DNA from 3 places in the Pseudobacillus sp. FSL P4-0506 genome. Region 1 is predicted to be linked to each of the others. Evidence: predicted binding sites of a transcription regulator. Region 1 holds the regulator's gene; each other region holds the start of a gene.

Region 1 (10,330 bases):
GTCTCTTTTTTATGCAAAAAGTAATATAGGTTATGAGACCTGCTTGCACCGATCATCCTAGCGCTGGTAGAGTTGTTTAAGAGAACAAGTATGATCAAAAAATAATTTTCTTCCATTATTGGCGCTGTTCGTTAGACTAGTCATAGTATTGGCAGCCACGTCCCTTACTGATTTAGAGTTAGGTTATCGCTTATGGGCGAGTGGCTTATCCAGACTCCCAGCAGTTGAATTATTTAAGTTAGGGAACAAAAGAGAAGAACATTCAAAGGGGATAGACTTATGACAAAAACCGCTGATCTATCACATCATTAAGGCATCATCGACTGGAGCAAGGCAGCAAAAGAATAGTAGAATAAAGCCCCTGTCCTTAGTTGTGGACTGACCCCTATTTTTGAGACAGGGATCAAAACACCTTTAAGCAGCCAGCTGCCGATATTTGACCGGTGGCTGGTTGTTTAGTTTCGCTTGAATACGGATATGGTTATAATAGTGAATATAGCTTTCGACAGTTTGCTCTACGATAGCCGTCGTAGTGCTTGTCAACTCGTCGAGATAGAACGTTTCAGACTTTAGCGAGGAATGAAACGATTCGATGGAGGCATTATCAGAGGGTGTCCCTTTCCGGGACATACTCATGGTAATGCCTTTTTCTTTGACTGCCTGCTGATAAGCATAAGATGTGTACACAGATCCCTGATCGCTGTGCAGAATGCATCCCTCTGGGAGGGGTGGCAGCTGGGCCAGCGTATGTAGCACAAAATCTGTATTCTGGCAGCTTCCTAAAGAATAGGCAATGATTTCGCCGTTAAATAAATCCTGAATACTTGAAAGATACAGCTGTTTCTGGCCAAAAGGCAAGTATGTAATATCTGTGACGAGCTTTTGAAGAGGCTGATTTGCCTGGAAATCTCCTTTTAACAGGTTATCGGAAATATGACAGGGCTGTCCTGTTCGTTTGCGTTTCTTCACTTTTACCCGGCACTGCCAGCCATACTTCTGCATTACACGCTGTACCGCTTTATGGTTAATCGACATCTCTCGTTTTAATAAGGCCGTGATTTTACGATAACCATATCGAAACTTAAGGTCCCGGCACAACGTGCCGATTTTTCGTTCAACGATCTGCCTGGCTGTTTCTTTCCGGCTCCTGCTCTTCCAGCGATAATAAGTGGATCTAGCAATGCCGAGATGCCGGCATATTTCCCTGACGGGCATGCTGGTTTGGAGTTCTTTTACTAATTCTACAGCTGTTTCTGGGACCACTTCCTCTCCAATTCTTTGTACTTTTTTAGTACTTCAATCTGCTGTTTCAAATACCGATTTTCTGCCTTCAGTTTCTCTGTTTCACTTTCATACTCAGCCCCTTTTCCGAAGGAATACTGCTTGCCCACTGGCTGTTCAAATCGATGAAACTCGCCTGCTTTGTACCATTTCATCCATGTTTTAAGCTGTGTCTTATTTCGAATGTTTAATTCCTTTAAGACTTCTTTGACCGGCACCCCAGCTAATCTCATTTTTACAGCCTTCATTTTTACTTCCGCTGGATAACTGACTCTTGTCCCCATAGAAAAACACCTCCAAGTTATTTTCGAGTATCCCATACTCGTTTTCAACTTAAAGGTGTTTTTTATTTGTCTCACTTTATGGGGTCAGTCCACTTAGTTGGATGAGTGCTTTTATTTAGATGGATTAATTAATATGGTTGATTTTTTATTTGAAATACACAAAACGCAGGATTTTATAATGATTAGAACTTTTATTTTTTACTAATCATACAGGCAATATCAAACAAACATCAGCTTATCACTATACAATCCTGTGGTAAACTATCCTCATTTATCCATGTTTCTACCATGCGATTAAAGAAGTCGGGCATTGCCAAAGGCGCTCCATGTCCAATATTAGGTATAACTATACCTATGCAATGAGAATTAGCATCTACAATATCCTTTGCGGATTTTTTCATGATGGCTTTTTCCTTCTCGCCTACAGTAACTAATATTTTTCCATTTGCCTTTTTAAAATCTGCGGGTATCCCAAACGATATGTTTTCTTCTAATACTCTCACAAGAGTGTCAGGCTTCATTTGACAACTTTCTTCATAATATTTTTCAAAGTAGTCTTTGCTTATATATAATGGTTTTGCTTGTAATTGTGAAAACCATCTATTTTTAATTAATGGAAAGGATAATCTGATAGTAGGTCGAATTAGTTTTTTAGCGTATGGAATGGGTCTGACAACAGCGCTATTTATTACGGCAAAATCAATTAAATCTGGTTTCATACTTAATAGTTGAATGATAACTTGAGAACCCAGAGAAAACCCAATTAAAATTACTTTCTTCGTTCCTGCTTTTTTCTCGATTAATTGGATCAATTCTACTGCACTAGTCTTTATGGAGAAATTAATTTTGTGATTGTTTAGCCCGTGTTCAGGTAAATCTGGAACAATGCAATGATAATGGGCGAAGTATTGAACTTGTTTATCCCACATCCAACCACTTACCCCACCACCATGTAAAAATAGCATCAAAGGAGCACTCTCATCGCCATGTTCTTGATATTGTAAGGCCAAATCATCCACCTCTCTTATCTAGGAATGTAAGTTTTGTTAAATGCTGTTAATCTATTATCCGATAAAACTTTTTGAAAAGTTAGTAATTAGCTTATGAAACAGCTTTTTATTGTTATTTTTTGGAGGATTATAATTTGATGTAGGAGTATAGCTATTAACGATAAAAATGAGGAGAGTAGAGTGGTTCGTTCACTAGAAGGTGTAAGCACGTTTGATGAACTAGAGGGTTGGATGGTTAAACAAGGAGATGAAACTGAATGTAGAAATAACGGTTGGTGGTAGTTTATGTTTTTTTGAATAGGAACAGGGAAAACATAAACCAAAAAGATCGGAGGGATGGAACAAAACACTAATTTTTTCTAGCTGTCTGTTTGGCAATCATTCAGAGGAATTACCCGAGCGTAGGAAGAGTAATTTTTTGGTCCTTTTTCTTCGATCTTGCCGTACATTTCTTATTATTTTTAGCGCTCTAGCGAGAAGTGGCCATACGCTTTTCGACAGTATGGCCTCTTGTGATGCTGACTTTTTGAGGAGTCTATTCCTGCCAGGTGTAGAAGCAAATTCAATAGAAATAAAGGAGGCGTAATGAATGAATCTTCTTTGCATCAAAGCGATGGAAGCATTTAAAAAAGATGCTGAACGTCAGGGGCAGAATAAAATCCAATTGGAAAGGATGAATGGCAAAAAAAGGACGGCAAAAATCCCTAAATAATGATTTGAAGAATCGTTAGATAGGGCAACACTGCTTTTAAGGTATGAGCGTATTAAAAAAAGGGCATGTCAGGTTTGCTCGGAGCCCTTATTTTTCCGAATTAGTTGATAGTAAAAATAAAAGCCCTGGCCCTATTATTCATGGAGGACCAAAAAGCATATTTAAGAAAGCAAAGAAAAGCAGATTTACAAAGTTTAAGCCATCTACGACAGATAAGCTCACCGAGGAAGAATGCCGATATATTGAAAATACATTAATCTTTTTAGCCCTTGATACAGACAAAATCAAGGGCTTTTTGTACAGTTAAATGTTTCTTGTAAAAGTTGTTTGGTTTTCTTTAGGCAAGGGCTTAACAAATAAAAAAGACCGCATGTCGATGACGATGTGAAGAAGGATTGGGAATAAAAGGGAGCCAGTAGCTAAATAAGTACGGGCAAAAATAAAACCAATGAACCCGGTAAGCAAGAGGCCTTTCCAGCCTTGATAAATGTGCCCAAATCCAAAAATAACGGCTGAGATAATGATTATATACATTGGTTGAATGTCAATTGGCAGACTCGACAGGTAATGAATAACAAACCCCCTGTAAATAATTTCCTCGCAAACACCTGCCGTTATAGCAACGAAGATAGATAATCTTCTTTCTTGTTTAGTTGTGGGCAATAAGTAGTCGATGTCTGCTGTTTGCTTGTTTAAGCGTTGTTGATAAGCCGGTATTTTCATTAGAACAAATAGTAAAATAAAGAGGCCTGCCAGAAAGCCGAAGATCATGCCGAGCGCTTCTGAATGGGGTTGCTGCGGAAGGGTTATTCCCATATCTTTAAACGTTATTTTTGTCATTACTATCATGAGAAGGATTGCTGCTACAATCGTCCATTCTGAATAAATGACAAATTTAAAGAATCTTACTCTCGAAAGGGTATCTTTTTTCTCCTTTAACGACTTTGTGTATTTAACGTCGAAGAAAGGATAAATTAAAAGAAGGAAAGCTAGTAATAAAGACTCTAAAATTAGTATTGACATATAAATTTACTCCTGTTTTACCTCCATTATCTCATGAGGATGGAAATTTATGCAACTAATGACCTAAATAACCTATCTTACTTTAGAGTAACTTAAAATTATTTTATTACTCTTTATTGCTTAATACACAAAGGTTTTTATGTTTTTAAGAATAAGTGACGGGCTAATCATTTATCGTTATAGTAGAAATTGGAAGAATGAATATAGAGAATAGAGGGGATGGACAAATGGGTAAAAAGCAGTTTGATTCTTCTCGGGAATATGCCTGCAAGCTTGATCAACAGGATGAGCTGGCATCCTTTCGCAACGAATTTTATATTCAAGAAGGAATCATTTATCTCGATGGTAATTCGTTAGGATTACTGTCCAGACGATCAGAGAAATCGTTGTTAGAGTTGCTAGATTCGTGGAAGCAGTTCGGAATTGATGGGTGGACAGAAGGGGGTTATCCTTGGTATGACCTCTCGGAGCGGCTTGGTGGGAAGCTGGCATCGTTAGTTGGGGCACGGCCTGAGGAGGTAATAGTGACTGGTTCCACAACAACGAATCTGCATCAGATGATTGCCACCTTTTATGAGCCGGAAGGCAAACGAACAAAAATACTGGCAGACGAACTTACGTTTCCTTCTGATATCTATGCGCTACGAAGCCAGATTCAGCTGAAAGGCTATCATCCGGAGGATCACTTGATTCGCGTACAAAGCCGCGATGGGCGTCTTATTGAAGAAGAAGATGTGATTGAAGCAATGACAGAAGAGGTGGCTTTAATCGTCTTGCCGAGCATCCTTTACCGGAGCGGGCAAATTCTTGACATAAAGCGCATAACGAAAGAAGCCCATAAACGCAATATTTTAATTGGCTTCGACCTGTGTCATTCAATTGGAGCAATTGAACACCAATTGAACGAATGGGAAGTAGACTTTGCGGTTTGGTGCCATTATAAATATTTAAATAGCGGTCCGGGCAGTGCCGGTGGATTATATGTAAATAAAAAACATTTTGGCAAGCTGCCAGGTCTTGCCGGATGGTTTGGTTCGAACAAAGAGAAACAATTTGATATGGAGCATACGTTCATGCCGGCAGAAGCGGCAGGAGCCTATCAGATCGGCACACCTCATATATTAAGTATTGCTCCATTGATCGGTTCACTCCAACTCTTTGAAGAGGCGGGTATAGAGAACCTCCGAAAAAAGTCTTTATGTATGACGCGTTATATGATCGAGCTCACTTCAGAAGAACTGAGCGAAGCCGGTTTTAAGATAGGGAATCCCTTGGAAGACAAGAGACGGGGCGGACACATTTATTTGGAGCATAAAGAAGCTGCACGGATTTGTAAAGCGTTAAAAGTGAATGGAGTTATTCCAGATTTTCGAGCTCCTCATGGGATCAGGCTTGCTCCAGTCCCTTTATATAACACGTATGAAGAAGTGTGGAAGGCGGTGCAGATTTTAAAGAAGATTATGAAGGAGGAACAATATAAACAGTTTGAGAATGAACGTGGCATTATTGCGTAAGTGGGGAACTCAATCATCAATTTTTTCTGCCTCTGGCCTATAAAGGTCCAGGGGTTTTTGGTGGTTGAAGAGACTCTGACTCTCTTGCTTTTAATCTAGCAATGGAACTTTCGATTGTTGTTCGGTGAATGGCTTTTCTCATTAAACAATCATATCTTCTTTAGGCTCGTCATATGATAGGTTAACTGCTATTCTATTACTCTTGCAAAAAAGTTAAAACTCCTTTCCGCACAATAGAGCAGAAAGGAGTTTGTCCAGCAGTTAATGGATATCCCGGTAGACGCCAATCACTTTGCCAAGGATAGTAGCAGACGACAGAATAATTGGTTCCATGGATGAATTTTCAGGTTGAAGGCGAATAAAGTCTTTTTCTTTAAAAAAGCGTTTAACGGTGGCTTCGTTTTCCTCGGTCATCGCTACAACTATTTCGCCATTTTTGGCTGTCTGTTGCTGGCGTACGACGACATAATCACCATTTAGAATGCCGGCTTCAATCATACTGTCGCCCATGATTTCCAGCATAAATACATTGTCATCGGCAGGTGCAAGCCGCTCCGGTAAAGGAAAATATTCTTCAATATTTTCGATGGCGGTAATAGGCATTCCGGCTGTTACTTTCCCGATTAATGGCACACTTACTACTTTTTGTCTCGGTACGCTTTCTTCCAATTCCAATATTTCGATCGCGCGTGGTTTCGTTGGATCGCGGCGGATCAGTCCTTTGCTCTCCAGACGAGAAAGATGGCCATGGACAGTGGAGCTGGATGCCAATCCAACTGCTTCCCCGATCTCGCGCACGGAAGGAGGATAGCCTTTTGCTTTAACTTCAAGCTTGATGAAGTCCAAAATATCTTGCTGCCTCTTCGATAATTTTGTCATTTGTCTGCACCTCTTAGATTATCTCTTTTCTGTATTATAACATGTCACTTTTTAGGATACAAACATAAGTTCGAATGAAATCTTGACTCAAACAAATGTTCCTATTAAAATAAAGATAAATATACGAACGAGTATTCGCTTGAAGGGGATGTTGAATGATGAAAGTGTTTGTTAAAAAGAATTCTTTTGTTCTGTTATTTATGGCTGTTACAATTATGGCAGGAAGCATGCTGATCTTTAATGTGAGTGAGAAACGTCTTCCTTACGAAGAAATCACCGTACGGGAAGGGGACTCTCTCTGGAGCATTGCCAGACAGTATAATAACAGCAAGGAAATGGAAGAAGAGGACTTTATCATGTGGATACAAAAAGAGAACAAGCTGCATTCCGTTAAAATATTACCGGGAGACACTCTCGTTATTCCCATTACTTCGCATTCATCTCATACTGGCGGCCAGATCGCTTTTAAAGGAGAGTAATTTCAAGTGAAAGCTATTATATATTGCCGTGTAAGCACAAAAAAAGAAACACAGGAAACGTCGCTTCAACGGCAAGAGGAAGAACTGCTCAGCCTTGCCTTCCGAAAAGGATATGAAGTGGCAGCGGTGATTAAAGAGCAAGTGAGTGGCTATGAATTAGATCGGCCGGGAATGCTTGATTTGCTAGATCTAGTGAAAAAGGAATCGATTGATGCTGTACTGATTCAGGATGAAACACGAATTGGACGAGGCAATGCTAAAATTGCTTTGCTGCACTGCTTGTTTAAAGAAGGAGTAAAAGTATTTAGCATCGCTGATGATGGAGAGCTGCAGCTGTCAGAATCAGATTCAATGGTTATTCAAATTGTTAGCATGGTAGAAGAATACCAGCGGAAGATTCATAATTTAAAAATCAAGCGAGGAATGAAACGGGCGGTAGAAAACGGTTTTCGACCTGAAGACAATTTAAAGAATAGAGGAAACCCAGCCGGAAGAGAGAGGAAGGAAGTGCCGATGGAAGAAATTGTCCGTCTACGCCGCAATAACCTTACTTTCGAAGAAATAGCTGCTACTTTAAACGGCTTTGGTTATCGGGTATCTAAGGCGACAGTTCACAGACGATTTAAAGAGTATGCTGAACAGGCGGATAAAGATCTTGAATAGGCATCTTTCTTGTTTATTCCTTTCCCTTTTAATAAAATAAAGGCAAGAATATATTAAAGAAAAAGAAAGGAGAGTCTGCTGATTTATAACGAATTGGCAGTAACCCCATCTATGCTTTCTCAAGATAAACTAGCTCGTATTAATGAGCTTTCCAAGAAATCAAAAACTGAAGGGCTGTCCGCAGAGGAACAAGCAGAGCAGACAAGCCTGCGCCAAGAATACTTACGTGCTTTTCGCTCGTCCATGAAAAATACAGTGGAATCGGTGCGTATTTTTGATCCTGAAGGCAATGAAGTGACACCTGAAAAAATTAAAGACATTCAAAAACGTAAAAGAATGCATTAATGAGCCGGCAAACGCTGGCTTTTTTATATGGAGTAAACGGAAAAGAAAATGACAAATAATAGATCTTCTCAGACATCTTGTATATTTTGATAAAGACCTATATATTAAGAAGGAACAATATTTGTAAGGAAAGGGAGTTTTCCATGTTTGATACAGTTGATCAATTAGCAGTGAATACGATCCGCACACTTTCTATAGATGCGATTGAAAAAGCGAATTCTGGGCATCCGGGTCTGCCGATGGGAGCTGCTCCAATGGCTTATACATTGTGGAGCCGTTACATGAACCACAACCCGAAAAATTCAAAATGGTTTAACCGTGACCGTTTCGTTTTGTCAGCAGGACACGGGTCTATGCTGTTATATAGCCTTCTGCATTTATCGGGCTATGATTTATCAATGGATGAAATTAAAAATTTCCGCCAATGGGGCAGTAAAACACCAGGACATCCAGAATACGGACACACGGACGGTGTAGAAGCAACGACCGGACCTCTTGGCCAAGGGATTGCCATGGCAGTTGGAATGGCAATGGCGGAGAGACACTTAGCTGCCGTCTATAATAAGGACCAATATAGCGTAGTCAACCATTATACATACACACTTTGCGGTGATGGAGACTTAATGGAAGGTGTGGCTTCCGAAGCTGCTTCCCTTGCAGGTCATCTAAAGCTCGGCCGGTTAATTGCTTTATATGATTCCAATGATATTTCTCTTGATGGCGATCTTGATAAGTCCTTCTCTGAAAGTGTGAAAGACCGCTTTAAAGCCTATGGGTGGCAGTATCTCCGTGTTGAAGATGGAAATGACATGGAAGAGATCTCCAGAGCGATTGAAGAAGCGCAAAAAGACGAATCACGGCCAACACTGATTGAAGTAAAAACAGTTATCGGATATGGCTCACCTAATAAATCCGGTAAGTCAGACGTACATGGAGCGCCGCTTGGCGAAGATGAAATGAAGCTGACAAAAGAGTATTACAAATGGACATTTGAGCAGGATTTTCACGTGCCTGAGGAAGTATACGGCCGTTTTGAAGAACTGATTGTTCAAAAAGGCCAAGCTGTTGAGCAGGATTGGAACCAGCTGTTTGAAGAATATAAAAAGCAATTCCCTGAACTTGGCCAGCAGCTTCAGGCTGCGATAAACGGAGAGTTAGCCGAAGGATGGGACAAAGATATCCCATCTTACGAAGAAGGTAAATCGTTAGCAAGCCGGGCTTCATCAGGAGAAGTATTAAATGCGATTGCAAAGAACCTTCCAACTTTCATCGGCGGATCTGCTGATTTGGCCGGCTCTAATAAAACAACCATAAAAAATGAAAAAGACTTCTCGCCTGTTGCTTATGAAGGCCGCAACATTTGGTTTGGCGTACGGGAATTTGCAATGGGAGCGGCGATGAACGGAATGGCGCTTCACGGCGGTCTGCAAGTGTTCGGCGGAACATTCTTCGTATTCTCCGATTACGTACGTCCGGCGATCCGTCTATCAGCTTTGATGGGGCTGCCTGTTACTTATGTGTTTACTCATGATAGTATTGCGGTGGGAGAAGACGGACCGACGCATGAGCCGATTGAGCATTTATCCGCTCTTCGCTCCATGCCGAATCTTTCGGTTGTCCGCCCGGCGGATGCGAATGAGACAGCTGCTGCTTGGAAGTTAGCTGTTTCTTCGGAATCAACACCGACTGTGCTTGTGCTGACTCGTCAAAACTTGCCGACTATTCGAGGCACTTCCGAAACAGCGACAGAAGGAGTGTCAAAAGGGGCTTATGTTATTTCAGCAGCCGAAAAAGAGCAGGCAGACTTGCTGTTGCTGGCTACCGGATCGGAAGTGAGCTTAGCGGTGGAAGCACAAAAAGCTCTCCAGCAGGAAGGCATCCATGCGTCTGTTGTCAGCATGCCGTCATGGGATCGCTTTGAGAAACAAAGTCAGGAATATAAGCGCTCTGTTCTTCCAAAAGAAGTGAAAAAGCGCCTTGCGATTGAAATGGGCTCTTCCCTTGGATGGGAACGTTACACAGGAGATGAAGGCGAGATTATCGCTATTGACCGATTTGGCGCTTCCGCTCCTGGAAATAAAGTAATGACTGAATATGGTTTTACAGTTGAACATGTAGTTTCACGGGCAAAAGAACTGTT
Region 2 (10,330 bases), 2.1 Mb from region 1:
CGGACATTTTCTTCGTCAATGTAGTCACAAGCACCCGCTCGTTCCGAGCAGTTCGTTCGTTAATTTCATTCAATAAATCATCGATCTGTCCTTCAATCGGGCGGACATCCACTGTCGGATCAAGCAGGCCGGTCGGGCGGATAATTTGTTCTGTCATATGCGGCGTGTGTTCGATCTCGTAAGGTCCTGGCGTTGCTGATACATAGACGATTTGATTTACATGATCCTCAAACTCTTCAAATTTTAACGGACGGTTGTCTTTGGCGGATGGCAGACGAAAACCGTGATCGACAAGCACCTGCTTACGCGCCTGGTCACCATTGAACATACCGCGGATTTGCGGAAGAGTAACGTGCGACTCATCGACAACAATTAAAAAGTCATCTGGAAAGTAATCAAGAAGCGTATAAGGCGTAGAACCAGGGGGCCGCAAAGTTAAGTGGCGGGAATAATTCTCAATCCCCGAGCAAAAACCCATCTCGCGCATCATTTCCAAATCATAGCGTGTGCGCTGCTCAAGCCGCTGTGCTTCAAGCAATTTATTTTCTGAACGCAAAATAGCGAGTTGCTCTTCCAACTCTTTTTCGATATTGCCAATCGCTATTTTCATTTTTTCTTCCCGCGTAACGAAGTGAGACGCCGGAAAAATGGCTACATGTTCACGGTCACCCATGATTTCTCCTGTCAATGCATCCACTTCACGAATTCGGTCAATTTCATCTCCAAAAAATTCCACGCGGATACAATGCTCATCTCGGGAGGCAGGAAAAATTTCCACAACATCTCCGCGAACGCGGAATGTTCCGCGCTTGAAATCAATGTCATTCCGTTCATACTGCACATCAACGAGCTTGCGCAGCAGCTGATTGCGTTCAATCTCCATTCCATTACGCAACGAAATGACAAGATCCCGATACTCTTCTGGAGAACCCAAACCGTAAATGCATGATACACTGGCAATGATGATGACATCATTCCGTTCAAATAATGACGAAGTTGCTGAGTGGCGAAGCTTATCAATCTCGTCATTGATGCTCGCATCCTTTTCAATAAACGTATCCGTCTGCGGAACATAGGCTTCCGGCTGGTAATAATCATAGTAGCTGACAAAATATTCAACAGCATTATTCGGAAAAAATTCCTTGAATTCACTATACAACTGGCCGGCAAGTGTTTTATTGTGGGCAATGACAAGTGTCGGCTTATTTACTTCTTTGATTACATTAGAGATCGTAAAAGTTTTCCCGGTTCCTGTCGCTCCAAGCAGCGTTTGATGTTTTTTTCCTTCTTTTATCCCTGAAACAAGCTCGGCGATAGCTCCTGGCTGGTCCCCTTGCGGACTGTATTTAGACACAATTTCAAATTGGTTTTTCACCTTTCAACCCCCTGACTTCTGGTAAATATATTGATTCTTTTATCTAAAACATCCTCTTAAAGTCTGTGCAATTTTCTAAGGTTAGTAATCATAATCCCCATTTTAGCATAAATAAAACCTGAATGGCTATTAATAAGCGTACGTATGTTCCTGTATTTTTCCATCGTAAAAAAAGCCTCTCCTTTAAGCAGAGAGGCTTTTTTACATTAAGATATCCATCCATATTTTAATAGCCGTAGCTGCTATTAAGATTGCCAGCAGCCACTGCAACACTTTGATATTCATTTTTTGTCCCGCTTTGGCGCCGAGCGGCGAGGCGATCACGCTAGCAACAATCATCACAAGCGCCGGGACAAACATCACTTGTCCGGTCATCAGCTTCCCACCCGCCGAACCAATCGACGAAATAAATGTGATTGCGAGTGAGCTGGCAATCGTCATTCTTGTCGGGATTTTTAAAACTACGAGCATGATCGGCACAAGTAAAAAGGAGCCGGCCGCTCCGACAATCCCGGCACCGATCCCTATGATAAGAGCAGAGAAAGAAGCAAGCCATTTATTAAACTCTACTTCCTCCATCGACCGATTATCCACATTTTTCCGCGGAATAAACATCATGATTGCAGCAAGGGCTGCCAGTAAGCCATATATAACGTTGACCGTCGATTCCGCCAGATGTTCCGAACCAAATCCTCCGACAAAACTTCCGGCGAGCACGGCAATCCCCATATACATAATTAATTTTTTGTTTAAATAATCGCTTTTCCGATAGGCCCACACACCGGTCAGCGAAGCGAAAAGCACTTCCACTGCACTGATACCCGCCACTTCATGAGCAGTGAAAGCGCCAAAGCCAAGCATGGGCGGGAGGTATAAAAGCATTGGATATTTAATTATAGCGCCGCCAATTCCAACCATCCCTGACAGGAAAGAACCAATAAAGCCAATAAAAAAAAGAGCTGCCAGCCATCCGAATGACCAATCCATTCATTTGTCTCCCCTTTCCTGTCCCTCTATTTCCACGTGGTAATACCACCTGCTATGTTCGTAATCTTCTTAAATCCTTTTTTCTTTAGTAGGCGGGCTGCCTTCCGACTGCGCATACCGCTTTGGCACATAACAACAACTTCTCTTTCAGGGTCTAGTTCTTTTATGCGCGCAGATAGCTGCTGCAGCGGAAGGTTTTTAAAGCCTTTGATATGACTGGCTTTAAATTCTCCAGGTGTCCGGACATCAATCCATTGTTTATCTTTCTTTCTTATCTCCTTCTTTAACTCGTCAGCAGCGGCATTGCGCACTCCCGCAGCCGGCATCATATTTTTAATGGCTATAAAAATAAAGATAGCTAATATAAGATAAAAAATAAGCGTCATCTTCGCTCTCCCTTTACATATGGGGGTATTTTTTCAATCAAAAAATTAACGGCTCTTTACAAGCAGGTTAACTGCCTCTTTTACAAGAGAATCTGTCGGTTCTCCCTGCTCGATATTCGCACGTACGCACTGCTCTAAATTCCGGCTGACAATGAGGCCCATTGCACGGCTGATTGCACTCTCTATTGCGCTTAGCTGCGTAACAACGGCTGTACAGTCTACTCCCTCTTCCATCATGCCCATGACCCCGCGCACTTGTCCTTCAATGCGTTTCAATCGGTTTTTCAAGTCTTTGCCGTACTCCACAGAGAATCACCTCCACACATTATAACAATAGATTTTATCAAAATACGCAGTGTATCTTCCTATTATCTCCGTGAAACAGCACATTTCTGGGCCGTTCTTAAAAAAGCAGAGGGTGTCCGCATATCAATACTTGTTGGACACCCAGATTAAATCAATTATTTAAGCAGCTCCATCACGGCATCTGGATCATAACCAAGAATCCACTGACCGTTTATTTCTGTCTGTGGTACTCCCATTTGTCCTGTCGTTTCTACAAGTCTCTGTGCAGCTTGCCGATCTTGCTGAACATTCACCTCAGTAAACGGGATACCTTGTTCCTTTAGAAAGTTTTTCATCATCGTGCAATATGGACAAGTATTTGTTGAATAGACGGTTACTTTGTTCATTTAAACTCCTCCTCGTTATAGTTGTACAATCGGGCCGTTTTCTTTTTTCCAGCCGGCAAAACCGCTTGCCATGTTTTCGACGTTTTTAAATCCCTTTGCCTGGAGCAAGCTTGTGCCGATTGCAGAACGGGCCCCGGATTGGCAATGAACAATAATCTTCTTATCTTTCGGCAGGTTGGCTGCCTCCTCTTCCAAATAGCCAAGCATATAATGATGGGCGGTTGGAATATGTCCGGCTTCCCATTCTCCCTGTTGACGAATATCCACTACGTAGACATCATCCTTTTCATATTGAGCTTTTAACTGGTCAACATCAATGTTTATATACTTTTCGAGATCAGGTGCTTCACTTACTGTTCTTGGGCTGGCAAATGCCACAATTTTATCAAGCCCAATGGACTCAAGAGAATGCTGAATTTCAGTTGTTTGTTCTCTTGCTGCAATGACGACAAGCTTTTTATCATAGTCAAGAATCCAGCCGGCCCAGTTTGTGAAGATTTTTGTATACGGCAAGTTGATCGTACCTTCAATGTGTCCTTGAGCAAACTCATTGCCGAGTCTGGTGTCAATGACAATGATATCTTCCTGACTTAAATATTGCTCCAAGCTTTCGTAGCTTTCTACATACGGAATTGTTTCATTCGTTAGCACAGCAGGGCCGACTTTATTAACTTTTTTCATGACCGCAAAATACTTTGGAGGCTCTGGCTGATCTTTCAGCAGTTCTTTTTGAAATTGTTCTTTATCCATTTCCTGCAAGGCCCAGTTGTTCGCCTTTTCATAGCCAACCGTTGAGAGCGGAACTGCACCAAGCGATTTGCCGCAGGCACTTCCGGCACCATGCCCCGGCCAGACAACTAAATAATCCGGCAGCTGCTTAAACTTTTGAATGGATTCATACATTTGTGCGGCTCCGGAATGAGCTGTTCCTTTTACTCCAGCTGCTTTTTCCAATAAGTCCGGACGGCCAACATCACCAACAAAGACAAAATCTCCTGTGAAAATACCCATTGGCTCAGCTGAACCGCCGCCTCTGTCTGTCAAAATAAAAGAAATACTTTCTGGCGTATGTCCAGGAGTATGCATTACTTTAAATTCCACGTTTCCAATCATGAAAACATCGCCATCTTTTACAAGCTTAGCAGAAAGGTGATCAGTGTACTGGTATTTCCAATTTTCATCCCCTTCATCTGATAGATATAATGTCACACCATAATCATTTGCCAGCTGGCGCGCTCCGGAAACAAAGTCAGCATGGATATGCGTTTCAGTTGCTGCTGTTAACCGGAAGCCCTCTTTTTTTGCTGTTTCTACGTAAGGCGTAATATCACGCGCTGGGTCAATCACGATGGCTTCTCCTGTTTTCTGGCAAGCGACCATATAAGAATATTGAGCTAATTTTTCATCAAAATAAGAGCGAAAAAACATTACTTGACCCTCCTTTACCCTACTGGGTATGTTATTGTAATTTCATATTACCCTATGGGGTATAAAAAAGCAAGCATGAATTTTAAAACAAGTCACACGTTCAATATTCTATTTTTCTCCATAAAAAATTCCGGCTACCATTGATGGTACCGGAATCTGTTATTTAGGTTGTTTTCTTTTTTTCATCATCAGATTGGACAGCCAAAAACCTATCGTCAATGAAGCAGCATCAATAATAATGAGTGGCCATGTGTGTGTGTATCCTTTATAAGCAGAGGCTGCAATTAAAGCAACAGTTAAGCCCAGGCCTAAAAAATGGTTAAATGTTACTCTCGTAAAAAAAACAACGAGAAAGCCGGGCAAAAACATTGCCATTATCATTTTACCTACCATGTTTTCACTCCCAGCAAGCAGCTTTTACTCCCTACATCATACTGAAATACGATCGGTTTAGAAAGCCCTTTTCCGAAAAACAAGTTACTTTTTTTCATATTTTTTAACAATCATTTCTGTCATGTAATTCAATTCATTGTACGGAATAAATTCTTCAGAAAGCATATCTGGTAAGATATGCTTGATAAAATACTTTACACAATTCAAATCGGAAAATTCCATAATCGTGGATAGGGCTTCTTTGTAAATCTCCAAAAAAAGCGGTTCCGGATTGCGCTTTAAAATTTCCCCAAAAGATTCATACAGCAGATCAATTTTATCTGCTACTGACAAAATTCGCCCTTCCAGTGTATCGTCTTTTCCTTCTTTAAATCGTTCTAGATAAATGCCTTGCAATTCTTCTGGAAACTCCTGCTCAACAAACTTTTTTGCCATTTGCTCTTCTACTTGTGAAAACAAATCCTTTAATTCCTTGGTAGCATATTTCACAGGCGTTTTAATATCTCCTGTGAACAACTCTGCATAGTCATGGTTCAAAGCTTTCTCGTACAGGGCCCGCCAATTTACCTCCATTCCCTCTAATTCTTCAATCGTTGCTAAAAACTGAGCAATCTTTGTTACCTTAAATGAATGTGCTGCTACGTTATGCGATTGATATTTAAACTTTCCCGGCAGCCTAAACAGCTGCTCCAGGTCCGACAAACTCTTAAAATAATTATGTATCCCCATAAACTGATCCTTCCTTTCCATAACTGTGATAAGCATTAGAAAAAAATAAGGACATTTATTCGAATTCCTAGACATATTTTCATTGTAGCCCTACAATCGTTAAGTGGCTATTTATTTTACTCTTTGAGGTGAAAAAATGAATTTGTGGGAACTATTTGTTGCTCTAATCCTCGGACTTGTGGAGGGGGCAACCGAATTTGCTCCTGTGTCTTCTACAGGGCATATGATTATTGTAGATGATATTTTGCTGAAATCGAAGGACTTGTTTTCAGAGCCGGTGGCTAATACATTTAAAGTAGTCATCCAGCTTGGCTCCATCTTAGCTGTTGTCTTTGTCTTTAAAGACCGCATCCTTAATCTGCTTGGATTACAAAAAAGCAGCGGGACAGCTAACCGAACCGGCTCAAGGCTGACATTGGTGCACATTTTTATCGGACTAATCCCTGCAATGGTACTCGGACTAGCATTTGAAGATTATATCGATGAACATCTGTTTAGCATAAACACCGTATTAATCGGGCTCGTTGCCGGTGCCCTGCTCATGCTTGCAGCGGACTGGCTTGCGCCGGGACGGGTGAAAGCAGAAACGGTGGACGATATTACGTACAAGCAGGCTTTTCTCATGGGCTTATTCCAATGTATAGCCTTATGGCCCGGCTTCTCCCGCTCTGGTTCTACTATTTCCGGGGGCGTCTTGCTTGGCATGAGCTACCGAGCAGCGGCGGACTTTACATTTATTATGGCCATGCCGATCATGGCAGGAGCGAGCGCTGTGTCTCTCATTAAAAATTGGGAATACTTTACGATCGATGTTCTTCCGTTTTTTATCGTCGGTTTTATCAGTGCCTTTATCTTTGCCCTGCTATCCATCCGCTTCTTCCTGGCACTTATTAATAAAATCAAATTGACGCCGTTCGCCATCTACCGGATTGTTATTGCAGCTGTTATTTATTTTGTATTCTTGTAAAAAAATAAGTAAAGCCGACAATTTCCTACTATAGGAGTTGCCGGCTTTTTTCTTTATTAAACACACTCTCTCCGTTTCTTATATTCGTCCTTTAATAGAGTAAAAGGCTGATACCATAAAGAAAAAACGCGTTAAAGTAGGTATTTGCGCGATATTTTTTTATGTATTAAGATGTAGAACATCATCACAGATAATTTATAAAATTCATTTTATTAAGAAATTAAAAAGGAGTGTAGAGAGTGGCTGAGAAAACAATACTTCCTCCCAACTTGTATGAAAAAGAAGTCAATACTCATTTTCCTATGCGGCAAATCCTCAACCATAAAGGAGAGATAACAGACCCCTCCTATGAAAGCGTTATCAATGAAGGATTAGTAAAGAAGTTTTATCGACAGCTAATCTGTATGAGAACATTGGACCGCAAAGCTAAGAGCCTGCAACGCCAGGGCCGGCTAGGTACATATCCACCATTTGAAGGCCAGGAAGCCGCACAGGTTGGCAGTGCATTTGCCCTTGCTGAAGATGACTGGATGTTTCCAACCTACCGTGACCATGCGGCTAGCATTACGTTTGGAAAGTCCTATGCCATTTTATCCTCGTGGAATGGAAGAGTAGAAGGCAACCTTCCTCCAGAAGGGAAAAAAATATTGCCGCCATCTGTACCTATTGCCACTCAGCTTCCTCTTGCTGCTGGAGCCGCAATGGCGGCCAAATTTAAAGGCACGTCGGAAGCAGTAATCGCTTATTTTGGTGACGGTGCTACGTCTGAAGGGGATTTTCATGAAGGCTTGAATTTCGCTAGCGTTTATCAGGCGCCGGTCGTTTTCTTTAATCAAAACAATGGCTATGCTATTTCACTTCCTATTTCAAAACAAATGAATTCGAAGACGATTGCTCAAAAAGCGATCGCTTATGATATACCCGGTGTCCGCTTAGATGGAAATGACATCTTCGCCGTTTACTTTGAGACGGCGACCGCACTTGAACGTGCTCGCAGTGGCGGAGGGCCGACGCTAATTGAAGCTGTTACGTGGCGATATGGCGCTCATACAACAGCTGATGACCCAAGCAAATATCGCGATCAGAAAGAAAGTGAAGAACGGCGTGAATACGATCCTGTGATCCGTCTTGAACGGTTTATGAAAAATAACAGCTATTGGGACGATGAATGGGTTCAACGTGTGCATGACGAAGCTGCAGAAGAAATCGAAGAAGCAGTGAAAGAAATGGAGTCCATGCCTCCTCCAGATGTAAACGATATTTATGATTATATATTCGAAACACCTACATGGACGATTGAAGAGCAAAAGAAACAATATCTGAAACACTTGCGGGGGGAATCGTAAAATGTTAACGGCAGCGAAAACGAAAGAACTGACATTTATTCAGGCCATTACCGATGGACTACGTACTGTTCTCAAAGAAAAGGATCAAGTGGTGATACTCGGAGAAGACGTGGGAAAAAATGGTGGAGTGTTCCGTGCGACTGACGGGCTTCAGGAAGAATTTGGTGAAAAGCGTGTTTTTGACACTCCACTGAGTGAATCGGGTCTGATGGGCGCTTCTATTGGGATGGCACTAAACGGACTGCTGCCCATTGCTGAAATTCAGTTTTTAGGCTTTGTTTATCCTGCTTACGAACAAATCATGACACATGCGACACGCATGCGCTACCGTTCAAAAGGAGCCTTTACAGTGCCATTAGTCATTCGGGCCCCATATGGAGCAGGTGTACGCGCACCGGAGATCCATTCAGACAGCGTGGAAGCATTATTTACCCATATGCCTGGGATCAAAGTAGTCTGTCCTTCCACCCCGTGTGACGCAAAGGGTTTGCTTATTTCAGCAGTTGAAGACCCCGATCCCGTTCTATTTTTAGAGCCGTTGCATTTATACCGTTCCGTCCGCGAAGAAGTTCCTGAAGAGAAATATAGCATTGAAATCGGAAAAGGGCGAAAAGTGCATGAAGGAGAAGACGTAACCATCATTGCTTGGGGAGCGATGATGCCAGTGGCGATAAAAGCCGCAGAAGAAGCAGAGAAAGACGGCATAACCTGCGACGTTATTGACTTGCGAACCCTTTATCCTATTGATAAAGACATCATTGCGGAATCTGTACAAAAAACAGGCCGCTGTGTGATTGTACATGAAGCCCATGCAACAGGTGGTGTCGGCAACGATATTATTTCCATTATTAATGATACATCCTTTTTATATATGAAAGCTCCGATTGAACGTGTTACGGGAGCTGACGTCCACGTCCCATTTTGGGCATTGGAAAAACACTATCTGCCGACCCCTGCTCGCGTGAAAGAAGCCATTCATACGGTCGTTCATTTTTAGGAGGTTAAGAAATGATTGAAGTAAAATTACACGATATTGGCGAGGGACTGGCCGAAGGGGATATTCTTACCTACCTTGTAAAAAAAGGCGACCGCGTCCGTGCTGATCAGCCATTGGTGGAAGTTCAAACAGCAAAAATGGTAGCAGAATTGACTTCCCCTGTTTCAGGCATTGTGAAAGATATTCTTATTGAAACGGGAAACACCATCGCTGTCGGCACTACAGTCTTGACAGTAGAAGCCAGTGAAAACCCACCTGCCCCAAAAAATAGCAGCTCTATAAAGGAGGAGCTCCCGTCCCCTGCCGAAAAGTCAGCACCACAGGGCGGAGCAATATCGGGAGCCCTTCCTGCAAAAAACAAGCTGGCCGATCGAGTAAAAGCCGCTCCTTATACTAGAAAAGTTGCTAGACAGCATCAAGTAGATTTGAAGCTAGTTCAAGGCACAGGGCGAGCTGGACGGATTACAGTGGAAGATGTTTATCGTTTTATTGAAAATAGGAAACCTGATGCTTCCCTAGCATCCAATGTAGAAGTGAGTACTCCCTCATCAACAGATGGAAGATGCGAAGTAAAGCAGACTGAAACGATTCCATTTACAGGTCGTCGGAAACAGATTGCCCTGAAGATGACAAAGTCTCTTTATACGATTCCGCATGTATCTCACTTTGAAGAAATCGATATGACAGCTCTGCTGAACTATCGTAAAAAATTGAAAGCACTGGATGTAAATATATCTGTTGTGGCCTTTTTCATAAAGGCTCTAGCCATCTCATTAAAAGAGTATCCTATTTTTAACGCCAAGTTAGATGAAGGGAAAGAAGTAATTAAGCTTGAAAAAGAAGTTCATATAGGACTGGCGACTGACACGGAAGAAGGATTAATCGTTCCAGTTTTACGAAATGCTGAGAAAAAATCATTGCGTGCGATTCATGCTGAGATGAAAGACTTAACGAAAAAGGCACAGGAAAATAAGCTAACTGTAAAAGAAATGACCGGAAGCACTTTTACTATTAGTAATGTTGGCCCGAT
Region 3 (10,330 bases), 190 kb from region 1:
TGAGCTGGGGCAGGAAACGATCTTTTTTTGCTGCGCCGGCTAACTTGGCAAATAGCATTCTTTCCTGCCAATGAGAAGAGTAGCTAAATGAATAGATATCCGCTGAATCATCAGCATACCCGAACAAATACAATACTTTTAAAGCAGCAATTCGAAGCTCTAAATGCGACTGTTTCAATTGGTCTACAATAAAAGGAATATATCGATAATCCTGTGTTTCTGCCATCCACTCAATGATCGCCTGTTTAAAAATATTGTTTAACTTCTCATAGTTTTCAATAAAAAACGATTGGTATGTACCGTTAAACCTTCTTAATACGTCCTTATATAAAGCTTTAGAGAACGGTGGGGTAAGTTGGATGAGATCTGTAGCCAACGCTTTAGATTGTAGTGAAGCCAAAACCCGAATGGCTTCCGTCTGCTCTGCCTTCGTTTGAAACGAATCTTCTGCCAGAGCAAGCCACAAGTATGGTGCAAAAGAGGCCATATGGAAATTTTCTATATGATACAAGACGTTCATTCTTATGCTCCATCGCCTTTTTGTTAATCGCCGACGATACTCCTCTTTTAACCATTCTTCAGCAAGCATCGTAATCATGGCCGCTATTTCTTCACCCTTAAACATTTTAGAAGCTTCCTCCAGCAATTCTTCGAGCGCCTGGAGGTTAAGCGGATGACTACTCAACCATCGATTGTGTAAATCTTTTTCATCCCCTAACAAGTAGGCAAAAAGATCCGGACGCAAGTAAGCCTTTATTGATTCTACTTTCTCTGCCTTTCTATTTGTGTTTACTTTTTGGATCAATAGAAAAGCAAGCAAAAAAAGCAAAATCATGACAAGTGCCAAGTCTATATATAAGATCACTTTCAATGTATCACTCAACTTTGCTCACCCGCTTTATTATCGCCTAATAGTTAATTTATCGATTGATTTCTATATTCCACTAACTAAAAACAATAAACAGTTATTTCCTTTTATATTCTATCAAAGTTTGCACCGACCGATGTCTAGATAAAAGGAAATGTCAAGGTTGCCTCTATAGAAAGAAGCATAAGACAGCGGATGCTGCCTTATGCTTGTCCTTCCTCCTGCCGTTTTCTTTCCCAGGAGTCTGCTTTGCCGATTCCTTCAATTGAATCCGCATAAAAAACAGGCTCTTTTCCGGCTCTTCGCTGTTGTTGATAATCTTTTAGGGCTGCTACAGCAATTTTATACAGCATCGCGATAGCAACCAAATTGATTAGCGCCATGATGGCCATAAACAGGTCCGCCATGTCCCAGACAAGACTGATTTTTGCAATTGAGCCAAAGTACACCATGCCAATAACGGCCATTCTGTAAATAAACAAAGCGATCGGAGAGTTTTTAATAAATTCCAGATTCGTTTCGCCATAATAATAGTTTCCGATCACAGAACTGAATGCGAATAGAAAAATAGCCACAGCTAAAAAGATAGCTGCCCATTCACCGATATGCACAGACAAAGCGGACTGGGTTAAGTTAATGGAAGAAGCATCTTCCCTTAAGTATTGTCCTGACAACAAAATAATGAAAGCTGTAGCGGAGCAAACGACGATCGTGTCGACAAATACACCAAGCGTTTGGATGAGCCCTTGTTTCACAGGATGACTGACAGAAGCGGCTGCCGCTGCATTTGGAGCCGATCCCATTCCCGCTTCATTCGAAAATAGTCCCCGTTTAATTCCGTTCATAACCGCAGCCCCAAGCGTACCGCCTACTGCTTCCTCCATACCGAAAGCATTTTTGATAATTAACATAAACATAGCCGGGATTTCTGTGATATTGATAATTAGAACAAATAAGGCCACAAGAATATAAACAATAGCCATAACAGGTACGAGCACCTGCGTAACATGAGCAATTCGCTTAAGACCGCCAAAAATAATTAAAGCTGTGAGTATGCACAGAACAAGGCCAACAATAGGCTTTGATACGTTAAAGCTTTCATTCATAGCAATGGAAATAGTGTTAGACTGAACAGCATTAAAAACAAGGCCAAAACAAAAGGTGATGGTAACAGCGAAAATGATTCCCATCCATCTTTTATTCAGCCCTCTTTCCATATAATATGCAGGGCCGCCACGAAAGCCATTTTCATCTTTCACCTTGTAGATCTGAGCGAGCGTACTCTCTATGAAACTAGACGCTGCTCCAATGAAAGCGATCAGCCACATCCAAAAAACAGCGCCGGGACCGCCGGCAGCAATAGCCGTCGCTACACCCGCTAGGTTGCCTGTTCCAATTCTTGAAGCTGCACTAACTGTAAACGCCTGGAAAGAAGAGATTCCTTCCTTTCCTTTCGCAGAGATGGTTGATTTCTCAAAGATCACGCGAAACATTTCTCCAAACAAGCGAAATTGGACAAATCTCGTGCCGAATGAGAAAAACAAGCCTAACCCAATTAATAAAGCAATCATTACATACGTATACAAATAATCATTGACTGACAGTATGTATTGATCGATCTTCTCCATCCAATTCATAAAACGCATCCCTTCTTAAAAATGAGTGACAGAAAACAGTCCTTTACAATCTATCAGAAGATCGCTCTGCAATCAACCGACCTAGGTACCCTTCTCTCTTCCCTTTAATTTTTAGAAAAAAACAAAAAGAAGCTGGATAATAGTCCAGCTTCTTTCAAAAGATGAAAAATAGACCTTGCGATATGCTAAAAAACTAGCAATGCTCGTCATCTGCTTTTATGATTCTTCTGCCTTTATATCTCTCCAAACAGCAATCACTTTTCCGCTATCATTTTCATCTAAAACAAACGTCCCATTCGAATAACGATCACTTCGCTTTAAACTCGCAAAATCAAATTGTTCCGTTAGGCCTTTTTCTGTTTGCAAAACAAATTGTGTCTCTTGTTCGATCAGTGTCAATCCAACAACACGGTGCGGATTTCCTTTTAATTCTCGAAGCATCACCACTCCTCTTGCTGCACGTGAAAGCGGCTCAAATTCAGTGGACTTCATTTTCTTGACAGCTCCGCGCTGCGTAACAAGCAACAAGTCTTTTTCTTCGTCTTCTTTCCATACTTCAAGGCTCACTAAATGGTCGCCGTCTTTCAAATTAATCCCCTTCACTCCTGCGGCTCTTGGCCCGACAAGGCTTGCTTCTTCCTCGGAAAAGAGGAGGCCGTACCCATAAAAAGTAGCCAAGAACACTTGATTCCTTCCATTTGTTACATGTACTCCGACTACCTCATCATCCTCTTTTAACTTAATAGCTGTCAGTGCCCGTGAATAACGCTGTACTTTATAAGCAGCCAATTCAGTGCGTTTGATCATGCCATTTTTTGTAGCAAACAACAAGTAAAGCGGCTCCTGGAAGTCCTTAACAGCAAAAACAGCGATAATCGATTCATCCTTTTCAAGAGTTACGAGGCTCGCCAGATGCTGTCCGAGGTCCTTCCAGCGAATATCGGGAAGTTCATGAACAGGTAAATACAAGTAGCTCCCCTTGCTTGTAAACACAAGCAGTACATCTGTTGTGTGAACCTCTGCCTTGTAAAGAAGGCGATCGGTCTCTTTCATGGCAAGATCCTTTCCGCCGGATGCCGAATAGGAGCGCAAGCTTGTTCGCTTAATATAGCCATCTTTCGTAACTGTGACGATGACTTCTTCATTTGGAATGAGCACTTCCAGGTTTACTTTTATTTCTTCGATTTCCTCTTCTATCACTGTTCGTCTTGTGTCGTTGTACTTTTTTCGCACTTCTTTTAATTCTTTTTTAATGACGCTTGTCAGCTTTTTTTCACTTGCCAGAATAGCCGTCAGCTGCTCTATCTCCGCTGCAAGTTCTTCTGCTTCCTTCTGCAGAGCTGTAATATCCGTGTTCGTCAACCGATATAATTGCAGGCTGACGATGGCTTCCGCTTGAGCTTCCGTAAAATCGAATGAAGCCATTAAATTATTTTTGGCATCGCGTTTATCCTTTGATGCCCGTATGGTAGCAATAACCTCATCAAGAATAGACAGCGCTTTGATCAAGCCGTCTACAATATGCTGGCGTGCCTTCGCTTTTGCCAACTCATATTCCGATCGCTTCGTAACAACTTCCTTTTGGTGACTTATGTAGGCATCGAGCAATTCAGGTAACCCCATGAGCACCGGCCGCTGATTATGAATGGCCACCATGTTAAAGTTATAGCTGATTTGCAAATCACTTACTTTATATAAATAATTTAAAATTCCTTGGGCGTCGCCATCTTTTTTCAACTCAATCACGATTCGGAGGCCAGTCCGATCTGTTTCATCCCGTACTTCTGCGATTCCTTCTACTTTGCGATCAAGACGGAAATCATCTATTTTTTTGACAAGGTTTGCCTTATTTACATCATAAGGAATTTCAGTAATGACAATTTGCTTTTTCCCACCGCGAATTTCTTCAATTTCGGCTTTTCCACGTACAATGATCTTTCCTTTTCCTGTTCTGTACGCTTTTTCAATGCCTTCAATTCCCTGGATAATACCGCCTGTCGGAAAATCAGGTCCTTTAATCACTTTCATTAAATCGGCTACTGTGCAATCAGGCCGTTCCATTCTCATAACCGCTGCATCGATCACTTCACCTAGCTGATGAGGTGGTATTTCCGTCGCATAACCTGCGGATATCCCCGTTGACCCATTGACTAACAAGTTAGGGAACCTTGCTGGCAAAACAGTCGGCTCTTCTGTCGTATCGTCAAAGTTAGGAATAAAGTCAACCGTGCGCTTATCGATGTCCTTTAGCAATTCTCCGGAAATAGCCGAAAGCCTTGCCTCTGTATAACGCATGGCCGCCGGAGGGTCACCGTCGACTGAGCCATTGTTCCCATGCATTTCCACAAGAAGCTGACGAAGCTTCCACTCCTGACTCATTCGCACCATCGCATCGTAAACTGAAGAGTCACCATGCGGATGGAAATTACCGATAACATTTCCGACTGTTTTGGCAGATTTCCGAAAGCCTTTTTCATGCGTATTTCCTTCTGTATGCATCGCGTATAAAATCCGGCGCTGTACCGGCTTCAATCCATCCCGGGCATCGGGAAGCGCACGTTCCTGGATAATATATTTGCTATAGCGCCCAAATCGGTCTCCAAGCACCTCTTCAAGCGGTAAATCTTGAAATACTTCTTTTTGCATCTACTTACTCCTCCTTGCCGACTGAAAGGTTCTCGTTTTCTAAAATATTGCCGTCCTCTTCCAGTCCAAAAGCAACATTTGATTCAATCCATTTCCGGCGCGGCTCCACCTTATCACCCATCAGTGTAGTGACACGGCGCTCAGCTCGGGCTGCGTCATCAATAAGCACGCGGATGAGCGTTCTCGTATCCGGATTCATCGTAGTTTCCCATAATTGATCGGCATTCATTTCACCAAGGCCTTTATAACGCTGGAGCATACAGCCTTTTCCTACTCGCTTCATTGTTTCCGAAAGCTCTTCATCTGTCCAGGCGTATTCCACTTTTTCTTTTTTTCCGCTTCCTTTGCTTACTTTGTAAAGCGGTGGAAGGGCGATATATACTTTTCCAGCTTCAATAAGCGGCTTCATATAGCGATAAAAGAAAGTGAGCAGTAAGACTTGAATATGTGCACCATCTGTATCGGCATCCGTCATAATAATGACCTTGTCGTAATTGGCGTCTTCCACGTTAAAATCTGGCCCTACGCCCGCACCAATTGCATGGATAATCGTATTAATTTCCTCATTCTTAAAAATATCAGCAAGCTTAGCCTTCTCCGTGTTAATCACTTTTCCGCGCAATGGGAGAACAGCCTGGAAGCGGCGATCGCGTCCTTGTTTGGCTGATCCGCCGGCTGAGTCACCCTCCACTAAATACAATTCATTTTTTTGCGGGTTGCGTGACTGTGCAGGCGTAAGCTTACCGGAAAGCACACCTTCATTGCGCTTGCGCTTTTTCCCGCTACGGGCATCTTCACGGGCTTTTCTTGCTGCTTCTCTTGCCTGAGCGGCTTTAATGGCTTTTTTAATTAACAATGAGCTTGTTTCCGGATTTTCCTCTAAGAAGTAGGACAGCTGCGAAGACACCACGCTGTCAACTGCCGACCGAGCTTCGCTTGTGCCGAGCTTTCCTTTCGTCTGTCCTTCAAATTGAAGCAGTTCCTCTGGAATACGCACAGAAACAATAGCAGCTAAGCCTTCACGAATGTCGGTACCTTCGAGATTTTTATCTTTTTCCTTTAATAGATTTACTTTGCGCGCATACTCGTTAAATACCCTTGTCATGGCTGTACGCGCTCCCGCTTCATGGGTGCCTCCATCCTTCGTCCGGACATTGTTAACAAACGACAGGATCGTTTCGGAGTAGCCGTCATTAAATTGGAAAGCAAATTCTACTTCAATCCCATTCTGTTCTCCAGCAAAGGACACTACCTGGTGCAAAGCATCTTTCTCTCCATTTAAATATTTAACAAATTCCTCGATGCCTTTTTCATAATAAAAAACTTCTTCCAGCTTTTGACGTTCATCTATCAAGCTGATCTTCATGCCCTTTAACAAAAAGGCCGATTCTCTTAACCGCTCACTTAACGTATCGAAATTATAATGAATGGTGCTGAAAATAGCCGGGTCTGGCTTGAAGTGGATGGTGGTTCCTGTTTTTTTTGTTTTTCCGATCTTCTCAAGCGTCGTTACCGGGACGCCTCCATGCTCAAAGCGCTGCTGATAAATAAAACCATCACGATGAATCGTCACTGTCAGCCACTCAGACAAAGCATTGACGACAGAAGCGCCGACACCATGCAGTCCGCCGCTCGTTTTATATCCGCCTTGTCCAAACTTCCCGCCGGCGTGCAAGATCGTCAAAATAACTTCCGGAGTTGGCTTTCCTAGTTTATGCATACCAGTAGGCATACCGCGGCCAAAGTCCTGGACGCTCACCGACTGATCTTTGTGGATAATGATTTTTATTTCGTTGCCGTAGCCGGCAAGCGCTTCATCCACTGAGTTATCTACAATTTCATAGACTAAATGATGCAGACCTCGCGTGTCTGTAGACCCAATATACATTCCAGGTCTCTTTCTGACCGCTTCCAGTCCCTCGAGGACTTGGATGGCATCATCATTATAGTCAAAGGTCACTTCTTTTTTTGTCACAAAAATTCCCCTTTCAGACTTCCTAGAGAAACAAACAAACGTTCGTACACTTTATTATATCATAAAAATTCCAATGCTTCATCTTCCCATTATGCCGGAAGTTTACAATTGTACTGTTCCGTTCTGCATTTTCCTCTGCCTTATTGTATGGTCAACATGCAATTTATGCAAATAGATAACAGTAAAAAACAAGCGGAAATGGACCGCTTGTTTCTTAGTTGCCCGCTTATTTAGTGAGGGCATGTTCCACTTTTATGCATCTATCCATAATGACGGTCTTGCCTTTTTCTTTTAAAAACTCATACGCTTCTTCATTAGCTACACCAAGCTGTGCCCAAAAAATCTCACAATCTATCTCAACGAATTCTTTGGCAATCTCCGGTAAAAACTCTGATCGGCGAAATACATTTACAATATCAACAGGCTCCTTAATATCTTTTAAGGAAGCCACCGCTTTTTCTCCCAGAACTTCATCAACAGTAGGGTTTACTGGAATAATTTTATATCCAGCTTGCTGCATCGCTTCAGAAACCATATAGCTTGTTCGGTTTGGATTATCACTTAAGCCGATGACAGCAATAGTCTTTGCCTTTTTTAGCAGCTGTCCCATTTCTTCTCTCGTTGGATTAGTAATCATAACTAACTCTCCTCCTTGCACTCAATAATTCGGCTTCTTTTAGCCATTCTCCTTCTATTACTTTTATTCCCTTCAAGCGACCACCGCATTCTCTTAAAGAAGGATCTTTTACATTTCATACTGCCAATCGATCCATCAGCTCCACTTGGATGGTACTTATCTAGCAAAAAGTTTAATGTTTTGTTTTCCCCATTCATACATCATCAAAACAATAGGCATTAAACTTTGGCCTAACTCTGTTAATGAATATTCCACTCTTGGAGGAACTTCAGGGAACACCCTCCGATGGACAATGCCACCTTCCTCTAACTCTCTAATCTGTGTAGTTAACACCTTATGTGTGATTCTTGGAAACAGCTGTTTAATTTCACTGAACTGCAAAGTGCCATCAGTCCCTAAATAATAAACAATGGTAATCTTATATTTGCCGCTGATAAGAGATAAAGTCAATTCTTTTTCACAATTAAACTGACCATTTTCTATCTTTTTTTGTATCTCTGACCGTAAATCGTTCATTTGCTGTTCCCACTCCCTGTATTTCTAAAAAAAGTATCCTTTTAGTAACATCTCACAAAAAAGTGCGTTCTTCCATAAGACAAAAGCATCTTTTAGAATAAATTTCAGTCAGGCACAACCATCACTAACTATCCTGTCCTAAGCAGCACATCTGACCTGATTGAATCAATCAACTTCTGTGGACAACGGGCAAAACGTCTGCACTTATTAGTACCAGGCTTCCTGGGAGTTTTCATAAGTGTTTTTCTACAGGATTATCAAAAACAAGGAGGTTCATTCATATGAACAAAATTACATTAGATGCAGCAAAAGAGATGATTGCAGTGGCTGAAGCAGCTGTTAATGTCTTTGACGCCAAATTTGCCTGAATAGAAGAAATTAAACTGAACAATCAATGAAAAAACGCTTTGGATAGCAGCAGCTTCCAAAGCGTTTTTTCGTTATTTCTTACACTAACCGGCGTTTAAACGATTAAAAATCCTTAACTGCCGAGCGTTTTCTTTCTAGCCGTCACTAATAGAAACTGCTCTACACAAATAGCGATAATTGTTCCAAAGATCAGCCCATTATTTAAAATAGAAGCAGCCGCCGCAGGAAAATTAGTAAAGGCAGCCGCAGGGACAAACATGACACCTACTCCTGCTAATAAAGAGACACCGGAAACAAGGCGGGCTCGTTCTTTATTTTTTTCTTTATCCATTTCAGCAAAAGCAAAACCAGCCATGCGAGAGAAAATTACGAATGTGACCGCATATCCAACTGGAGCTGGCAAGGAAGCAAGCACATTCATGACAGGTGGAAACACGCTCATTCCCACAACGAGCAGTGAACCGATGAAAAACGGCTGAATGGAAGCATTGCCTGTCTGGGCTACAAACCCCGCTGCTCCTGAAATAGGAACCGAACCAATGGCTGAAAAGCCTCCTCCGAGCATTTGGTTGATACCAGCCGCCACGCCAGCACTGCGATAACTACCTTTTTCACTTGAACCATCTAAGTGCATAATGACTTCTTCCATTACTCTAATCGAAGCAATCATATTAGCTGTTAACAAAAGTGTAATAAAAGCAGCTGTGACGATTGTGCCTGAGTCGAATAGCGGCGGGCCAAAAACAAACAAGCCCGGTAGATGGAACAGTTCTTTTCCTGAAGCAGAATGGAAGGGTGCCTCGCCAATAAGAAAGAATAGCAGCCAGCCGAAACCAAGTGAGATAATAACCGAATACTGTCGCATCCATTGAATGCGGTGCGCAGAAAAATAAAAGGCCGCTATCAAGGTGACGGCACTCCCTGCCATCACAAGCGGGCGAACGCTCTCCGTTTCATTCGGCAAGCCAAGCATTCCTTTCAAAAATGAACCGCTCAGCTGTAAAATAAGCAGCAATAAATAGATAAATGTTACTGTCGGGGTGAATAATTTAGCCATTTTTTCGAGCAAACCAAAAGCGGCCAGAAAAATAAAAATGATACCTGAAACGATCATTCCCCCTTCAAGGCTTTGCAGAGCCTGCTCCGTTGAAGAATAGATTGTGCCTGCAAAACCGGCGTAAATCGCAAAGACTCCCCACCATAGTCCGGCCGGCCCTTCATTAATAGGCAGCCGATGTCCAATTAAGGCTTGGATCATTCCGGAAAGCCCGAGCACAAACATCGTCCTCTGTACAAATTCCGCTGTATCTGCCGGAGAGAGATGAAATAAACCAGCAATAGCAATTGGAGCTACAAGTGAACTCGCCATCATAAAAAACAGCCATTGAACAGCACTAAAAAACAATCCCATATTTTCACCTGTTTCTTTCTGAAGTTAAATCTTTCCGTTTACTCAGCGTACGCTAATTTTTTTAATCAGGCAACGGAAAAATCTCCTCTTCTTATTCTATGCATGTTAAAATAAGAATCAGCATGTAAAAACTTTCATACATTCTATTGTAAAGGACAAGATTAAAGGAGTAAGTTTATGATTACTGGACTTATTATTTTACTAGCTTATTTACTTGGATCGATTCCTTCCGGCTTAATTATCGGCAAATGCTTTTTTGGCATTGACATTC

The links. Region 1 encodes LexA, which represses DNA repair genes until DNA is damaged. Its sites were predicted from a motif close to CGAACATATGTTCG; they were not measured.
Region 2: uvrB (excinuclease ABC subunit UvrB) is a predicted target of LexA. The motif match lies at 1,513-1,526, and genes of this name have one in related genera.
Region 3: parE (DNA topoisomerase IV subunit B) is a predicted target of LexA. The motif match lies at 7,158-7,171, and genes of this name have one in related genera.

What each region holds. Positions count from the first base shown of each region.
Region 1 covers NZ_JBBOOI010000001.1:3,296,835-3,307,164, reverse strand. The annotation lists gene MKZ02_RS16400 (hypothetical protein) at 1-29, shown strand, start outside; one part of gene MKZ02_RS16395 (IS3 family transposase) at 415-1,292, opposite strand; one part of gene MKZ02_RS16395 (IS3 family transposase) at 1,292-1,565, opposite strand; gene MKZ02_RS16390 (alpha/beta fold hydrolase) at 1,796-2,575, opposite strand; gene MKZ02_RS16385 (hypothetical protein) at 3,165-3,287, shown strand; gene MKZ02_RS16380 (CPBP family intramembrane glutamic endopeptidase) at 3,591-4,310, opposite strand; gene kynU (kynureninase) at 4,538-5,824, shown strand; gene lexA (transcriptional repressor LexA) at 6,086-6,703, opposite strand; gene yneA (cell division suppressor protein YneA) at 6,859-7,182, shown strand; gene MKZ02_RS16360 (YneB family resolvase-like protein) at 7,189-7,845, shown strand; gene MKZ02_RS16355 (DUF896 domain-containing protein) at 7,957-8,190, shown strand; gene tkt (transketolase) at 8,334-10,330, shown strand, end outside.
Region 2 covers NZ_JBBOOI010000001.1:1,160,455-1,170,784, reverse strand. The annotation lists gene uvrB (excinuclease ABC subunit UvrB) at 1-1,375, opposite strand, end outside; gene MKZ02_RS05625 (sulfite exporter TauE/SafE family protein) at 1,577-2,362, opposite strand; gene MKZ02_RS05620 (rhodanese-like domain-containing protein) at 2,389-2,748, opposite strand; gene MKZ02_RS05615 (metal-sensitive transcriptional regulator) at 2,794-3,054, opposite strand; gene MKZ02_RS05610 (glutaredoxin family protein) at 3,210-3,440, opposite strand; gene MKZ02_RS05605 (rhodanese-like domain-containing protein) at 3,456-4,868, opposite strand; gene MKZ02_RS05600 (CsbA family protein) at 5,028-5,261, opposite strand; gene MKZ02_RS05595 (YfbR-like 5'-deoxynucleotidase) at 5,346-5,990, opposite strand; gene MKZ02_RS05590 (undecaprenyl-diphosphate phosphatase) at 6,127-6,957, shown strand; gene pdhA (pyruvate dehydrogenase (acetyl-transferring) E1 component subunit alpha) at 7,260-8,303, shown strand; gene MKZ02_RS05580 (alpha-ketoacid dehydrogenase subunit beta) at 8,305-9,300, shown strand; gene MKZ02_RS05575 (dihydrolipoamide acetyltransferase family protein) at 9,312-10,330, shown strand, end outside.
Region 3 covers NZ_JBBOOI010000001.1:3,109,690-3,120,019, forward strand. The annotation lists gene MKZ02_RS15585 (HEAT repeat domain-containing protein) at 1-883, opposite strand, end outside; gene MKZ02_RS15590 (alanine/glycine:cation symporter family protein) at 1,072-2,505, opposite strand; gene parC (DNA topoisomerase IV subunit A) at 2,722-5,151, opposite strand; gene parE (DNA topoisomerase IV subunit B) at 5,156-7,126, opposite strand; gene MKZ02_RS15605 (CoA-binding protein) at 7,353-7,763, opposite strand; gene MKZ02_RS15610 (winged helix-turn-helix transcriptional regulator) at 7,920-8,279, opposite strand; gene MKZ02_RS15615 (purine/pyrimidine permease) at 8,761-10,059, opposite strand; gene plsY (glycerol-3-phosphate 1-O-acyltransferase PlsY) at 10,237-10,330, shown strand, end outside.